Regions from separate parts of the Paenibacillus sp. RC73 genome, predicted to be linked through region 2. Evidence: riboswitches for the same ligand, from Rfam matches in the RefSeq annotation. Region 2 holds a riboswitch; the other holds the start of a gene.
The links. A riboswitch is a leader RNA that binds a small molecule or an ion and turns the genes downstream of it on or off. The one in region 2 is predicted to bind ZMP and ZTP.

Region 1 (3,410 bases), on a different contig from region 2:
CGGCTGCGTACGATCAATAAGGTTTGCGCTTTGATTTGTCCAATTTCACGAATGAGTGCAGCCGTTTTCGCTTCATAGGCGTGTTTGGCATCCAAATCTTTCAGGGAAGCAAGGTTAATGTCAACGGTGAGCAGGGCGGATTGGGCGGCAGCCTCGAACAGGATCGCCCCTATGCCGAGATCAGAAATGACATTTTTGTTGGACAGCTCCACGATACTGTAGGCACGCTGCATTCCGTCCCGGCATACTTCCAGCAAACGCATCGGCACCTCAATGGCGGCGATCACCGCGGTCTGTAGGGAATGGGTTCGATAGCGTTTTTCTTCGTCTGTTTCTTTGGGCAAGCGCAATGCGGTCATGTATTGTTCAAAGGATTGAATGTCTGCGTTCATCAGTTCCTCACAGCGTGTGGACAGGTTTTCCATGCTGTGAATCACTTCGGCGATTTGTCCATGAACATGCGCGTACTTTTCTCCTTGGGAAAGGTTGGCGGTCATGGAGGTCATAGCCGCGCCCAGTGCCGCTGCCAGTGCGGATACACTTCCTCCGCCGGGAGTAGGTGCTGCACTTCCAGCCTCTCTTAGAAAATGTCCGATGGAATCACTCCACGACAGTTCACTCATGAATAGGCCACCTCTCTGGAGTAGTGTTGCAGATCAATCGCTTTGAGCAGATTTTTGTACAAGATTGCAGTCGTTAATGTGCCGACACCGCCGGGAACCGGAGAAATCGCATGTACCTTTTCCCCAACGTCCAAAGCGGCATCCCCCACTATTTTTCCCTCCAGCGTCTCGTTAATTCCCGCATCTACCAAAATCAAACCGGGATGAACCATATCCTGTGTAATCACATCAGGGCATCCGACTGCGACAAAGGCAATGTCTGCATGGCTCAAATGCTCTGCAATATCACGTGTGCCTGCATGACAGGCGGTAACGGTGGCATTTTCTCTTTGCAGCATGTGAAAAAGGGGGAGTCCCACTGTCTGTCCTATGCCGACAAGGGTGACATTTTTGCCTGCCAATGTGTGACCGTAATGCTTGAGCAGCTCAATACAGGCTTGAGGCGTAGCGGGATACAACCCGGCTTCACCTGTAACGGTAGCCAGCTTGTTGCCTGGGGTAATTCCATCAATATCCTTGTATGGGGCGATGGATTGTTTAATGGCGGAGGCGGATAGATGCTGGGGAAGAGGCAATTCCAGCATAATACCATGTACATGAGAGGCTTCGTTCAGGCTGCCGATCAGGTGAAGGAGTTCAGCTTCGCTTACATGGCGGTCAAAGGTATGAAGATGAAAGGAGATGCCCAGCTTCTCCGCTATTTTTTGCTTGGTCCGGGCGTAGTAGGCAGAGGCCGGATCACCTTCTACCAACAGTGTTGCCAAATGAGGGAGATGCCCTTGCTGTTTCATTTGTTCTACTTTGTTACGGATCGTTGCATACACTTGCTCAGCTGCTTCTTTGGATTTCATAATGATAGCCATAGTCTGAACCTCCTCTGAATTTATCGCATGATGGAATCAACAGGGTGTCATGGTCTTGTAAAACGAAAAAAAGTATTTGCACAAGGTCGTCACGACAGACGAATCCTCTGCAAATACTTCTCCCAGGCGAACGGCACGCTTTCATTGTATGCTCCCTCGTGGTTGATTCCACTGACTTCGCCAGTCACATACAGCGTTATTTACCTTATATTTTAACAAATAATCTTCCGAAAAGAAACCCGTGAACATTTGGCAAAGAGGTCATGTTATTTGTCTATATGACAAATGTCATATTCCCGAACTGACGTTTATGACTACATCCAACACAGGTATCCCCTTATACTGAGGTTAGATCAACATGTACGCCTGACGAGATCAAAGTATGGGCGTCATTTTAAAGGAGGATCATAAATAAGTATGACACAACTCCCATTAGCCCAATTGAAAAAAAATATGGCTCCCTACGAGAAAATAAACACGAAATCCAGCGTTCTGCAACTCATTAACACCCTGGGTCCACTGATTCTGCTATGGTATGCCGCTTATCTTAGTCTGTCGGTATCGTATTGGCTGACTCTTCCGATTACTATTATTACTTCCGGATTTGTTATACGAGCATTTATCATTTTTCATGATTGCGGTCATCAATCGTTCTTCAAAAGCCGCAGGCTGAATGACATTGTGGGCACGATTACAGGTATTATTACACTTTGCCCGTATGACCAATGGAAAAATAGCCACGCGATCCACCATGCAACCAGCAGTAATCTGGACAAACGAGGCACAGGTGATATGTGGGTGCTTACGGTGGAAGAGTATGTAGAAGCTTCTGCATGGACACGACTGGCTTATCGTGTATACCGGAGTCCATGGGGGATGTTCGGACTCGGTCCGATCTACACTTTTTTGATTTCCTATCGCTTTAACACAAAGAAGGCAAAACGCAAGGAAAAAATGAACACCTATTTGACGAATGTATCCCTCGTCGTATTGTACGCTCTGTTGTGCTGGGCCATCGGATGGCAGAATTTTGTTTTGATACAGGCACCTATTTTTTTTGTATCAGGTGTGCTGGGAATCTGGTTGTTCTATGTACAACATCAGTTTGAGGATTCGTATTTTGAGCATGATGAAGAGTGGAGCTATATTAATGCAGCCGTAGAAGGCAGCTCTTATTATAAGCTTCCTAAGGTGTTGCAATGGATTACGGGCAATATCGGCTTCCATCACGTTCATCATTTGAGTCCGAAAGTACCGAATTACAATTTGGAGAAGGCGCATGATGCCACCCCGCAGCTTCAAAAAGCGACGACTATCACGGTGAGCACAAGTCTGCAATCTCTGAAGTTCCGGCTTTGGGATGAAAGCACGAAAACCTTTTTGACCTTTAAACAAGTGAAGCCGTTGCTCAGCAAACGTGTTGCCGTTACGAAACCCGTCCCCACACCTGTTGTGAGTACGGAAAGAAAATAACTTTGTACGAAACACGGTATGATAAGATAAGGGATATAAGCTGAATTAGTGAAATGATAAAGGGTGGGCAGGATGCAAAAATGGTATCAGATTTTTCAAAGAAATACGGGACTTAACCCTTATGTATGGGTCGTCTTTTATATCCTGCCCTTCTATTTTTTTAGCTCCTCATCTACAAGCCATATTGTGCTGGGTACCATCATTATTTTAGTGTTTTTTGCTTGTTATGTACTGGCTTTTGTCGCTCAAGGTTGGCTGATCTACTTCTGGACCAGTGTACAGATTGCGATATCCATTACCATGACGTTGTTATTCAGCTATATGTATTTCTCGATATTTATCGCTTTCCTGATTGGTAATATCAAAAGCAAGGCCGCATTCACTACATTGTATATTGTTCTGATGGTCTGTACCATTGGATTGATCAATTATGGTTTTGTTTCTGGAAATC
Region 2 (3,410 bases):
GCCCACATCGTTGGCAATGGAAGCGAAGGCTTCAAAATCAATGGTGCGCGGATATGCGCTCGCGCCGGCTACAATCAGACGAGGGCGATGCTTGAAGGCTGCCTTGCGCACTTCATCATAGTCGATGCGGAAGTTGTCTTCACGTACACCGTAAGCGGCAAAGTTATACAACAAGCCGGAGGCGTTAACCGGGCTTCCATGTGTAAGATGGCCGCCGTGCGCTAGGTTCATACCCAGTACGGTATCTCCAGGTTTAAGAGCTGCCAGATATACTGCCATGTTCGCTTGCGCTCCAGAGTGAGCTTGTACGTTAGCATGCTCTGCACCGAACAGTTCTTTGGCACGGTCGCGTGCAATGTCCTCAACGATATCTACATGCTCACAGCCACCGTAATAGCGTTTACCCGGATAGCCTTCAGCATATTTATTTGTCAGTACAGAGCCCATTGCTTCCATTACCGCTTCGCTGACGATATTTTCGGATGCGATCAGCTCGATATTGTGGCGTTGTCGTTTCAGTTCAAGTCCCATTGCTTCCAGCACTGCCGGGTCACTTTTACGCAAATGTTCCATCATGATTGATTACTCCCTCTCCATGGTCAATTGTCAGGTATACAGGCAAGCGCCTGCTCCTCTGTTGGGTACCTCATCATCAATACAAAAAAGATACAAACATGCTGTCCAAACCAAATTGCAAATGCTAGTCACAGCTTCCGCCGGCTTCTTGCTCCAGACTATACACCGCTCGTTGTCCACCGATGAGCGGGGGACGAGTGAACGCCGCCGTCACACGCGCTTCGCCAATCCAGCGAAGGCCTGGACGAAACGGAACAGCAATCGGTTGCAAATGCATACCGATCAGCGTCTCACCAATGTCTATCCCCGCATGTGCTTGTACATTCGCCGTCAGACATGCATCTTCCAGCGCACGATAGGCGACGGTAGCCATAGATCCGCCTGCCGTACGAACGGGAACGGCGGCAACCTCCGTCAGTCCCAGCCGCTCCAGCACGGCTCGCTCAACGACTAGCGCACGGTTCAAATGCTCGCAGCATTGAAATGCCACGTCAAAACCATACGCCCTGCTAACGGATTCCACTCCAGCCAGCAATTGCTGCGCTACATCGAGCGCTCCCGCCGTGCCAATCCTGCTTCCAGCCACCTCACTGGTGCTTACCCCGATAACCAGCAAACGACCAGCCTTGAGACTGGCTGCTTCTGCTATTTCCTTCACGACAGAAGCGGTCTGTGCTTCAAGCGTAACCTCATGATCCAATTGTCCTGCCATTGGAACCTCCTTTGGTTGAACAGCCCCACAGAGACTGGGCACGGGCTTATGCCCCATGTTCAACACACTCTCTCCTGAATCACAATCTGACTATATTATAGCCGATGAATCGGATTTCGAGCAGGAAAAATGGAAGACCCAACTAAAAAAAGGACCCTCTCTCGGTTCGAATACTCGAAGTAACAGCACACGGAAGAATCATTGTCATTTGTCTGGACAGAAGGCCACCGGAGGCCGGACCTAGCTCATATACGAAAAAAGAGCAGTCCACAGCCAATGTGGATTTGCTCTTTTGCCCAGGCGACCGGCCGTATATCCGGTGCTCCATCGTGGTTAATCCCACTTTTGTCGCCAGTTACACCGGATTCTTGTTTTTCCACCTTATCTTAACGGATTAACCGTCGAAAATCAACAGATCCCGTACAAAATAGATGAGTGATACAAACTTTATTCGGACAATGCCTTTAGCTTGTCCACCAGCTTATGCAGCGCCGTTCGGATTTCCCCAGCCGTGACATCGTAATCTTCACGCGGACCGCCGAACGGATCAGAAATATCAAAGCCCGGAATACGTTGATGCAGTTCAATCATCCGCTCACGCTCCCGTGCCGAAAGCTCCTGCCCCAGCGAACCCATCAGTTGTTGTGAAGCGTACAGACCATCCAGCTCCTGTACATCATTCAGCACCGAATCCCGGTCCTCCACATATTCCTTGAGCGTAAACACTTTGCCCGCCGTTTGGGGAAAGCGCTGAATTACGTGCTGCTTATGCCCTTGGGTCAAGGTTAAAATCAGATGCGCCCACTCGGCAAGCCCACCGTTCAAAGGAGTTGAGGTGATTTGATCCGAGATATTGTGGTCACGTAGCACCGCCTCTGCATGTCGGGAAATGGGTGTGCCTTCCATCGCAGCTACTCCCGCCGAACGCACTTCCAACCCTAGTCCGTGCTCAGTAGCCAGCTTGCGCAGCATCCCTTCAGCCATCGGACTGCGACAGGTGTTCCCTGTGCATACGAATAAGATATGTTTCAACGTCTTCACCCCCCGTATGTTGAAATAATATATAATTAAAACATAAACATAAAGCCGAACGCCAGTAGAATGGCACCGCCCACCGCTTCTCCATAGTCTCCCAGATTGCGGCTGACCTTTCGGCCTAACAGCAGTCCCAGCATCGCCATCGCTCCCCCGCAAAAGCCAAACGCCAGAACGGTTAGTACCAAATCACTCTGGAACATGCCAAGTGACACCCCAACAGAAAAGGAGTCAACGCTCACTCCAAGCGCAAATAGCAAAAGGCCCAAGGACGAACGATGGTCCAACACCTGTACTCCGTCCCCTTTGAAGGAATTATAAACCATATGCCCGCCCAAAAGGATGAGTAATCCCCCTGCAAAGTAGGTCGTCACATGGCCCAGTAAAGAACTCATATAATGGCCTGTGAACATACCCAGCAATGGCATCAGAATGTGAAAAAAGCCAATGACCGTGCTGATCCGCAGCACGTCCCGCAGGCGTATTCCTTTCATGCCGATCCCTACGCCCAACGATAACGCATCCGTCCCCAGCGCTACAGCCATGACCAGAATCGTTACAATCTGCCCGGCATGGGCAGAGGCTGCCAGCATACTCCATCCCCCCAAATATCCGTCCGCTCTTGTACACGTTATGCGGACAAGAGGCAAAACAGTACAAGCATACGGTGAACGTGCCTGTACCGGGATAAGTTGAGAGGAAACAATGCTGAAAAGTTAATCCATCTAAAGCCTCTACATCATTGGACAAATATCGGCGCCGTCCTAGAGACGGACGATCCGATGGCCCGCCGCTTTGAGCAGGCGGTTCATAACGGCGTCTCCCAGCCCTTTCGGCGGACAGGCTTCCGCCAAAATAAAGGTGACGCCTTCCTCATCGCAGCGGCGCAGCACGCCGTACAGGCGCTGCGCTGCCTCATGGAGTGCGTCCAGCTTGCCCAGCGTGTAAACGCGCTCTCCGGCATAGCCGGCGGCATGCTCGTCGAACGCGAGCACTGCCGTGCGCTCCCCCCGCGCGGACGCCTCCGCCAGCGCGGCGCGAATCCAGCCCGTCACCTCAGCGGATGACGAGCCATGCACTACGCTCA

Region 1: it holds a riboswitch for ZMP and ZTP, as region 2 does, so the genes downstream of both, ABH897_RS22390 (bifunctional 5,10-methylenetetrahydrofolate dehydrogenase/5,10-methenyltetrahydrofolate cyclohydrolase) here and ABH897_RS09215 (TIGR01440 family protein) in region 2, are expected to answer to the same signal.

The regions. Positions count from the first base shown of each region.
Region 1 covers NZ_JBIYCV010000011.1:40,872-44,281, forward strand. The annotation lists gene ABH897_RS22385 (cyclodeaminase/cyclohydrolase family protein) at 1-623, opposite strand, end outside; gene ABH897_RS22390 (bifunctional 5,10-methylenetetrahydrofolate dehydrogenase/5,10-methenyltetrahydrofolate cyclohydrolase) at 620-1,486, opposite strand; ZMP/ZTP riboswitch at 1,600-1,684, opposite strand; gene desA (Delta(5) desaturase DesA) at 1,904-2,959, shown strand; gene ABH897_RS22400 (sensor histidine kinase) at 3,032-3,410, shown strand, end outside.
Region 2 covers NZ_JBIYCV010000003.1:510,654-514,063, reverse strand. The annotation lists gene ABH897_RS09220 (serine hydroxymethyltransferase) at 1-576, opposite strand, end outside; gene ABH897_RS09215 (TIGR01440 family protein) at 701-1,288, opposite strand; ZMP/ZTP riboswitch at 1,576-1,657, opposite strand; gene ABH897_RS09210 (low molecular weight protein arginine phosphatase) at 1,736-2,320, opposite strand; gene ABH897_RS09205 (manganese efflux pump MntP) at 2,356-2,916, opposite strand; gene ABH897_RS09200 (L-threonylcarbamoyladenylate synthase) at 3,088-3,410, opposite strand, start outside.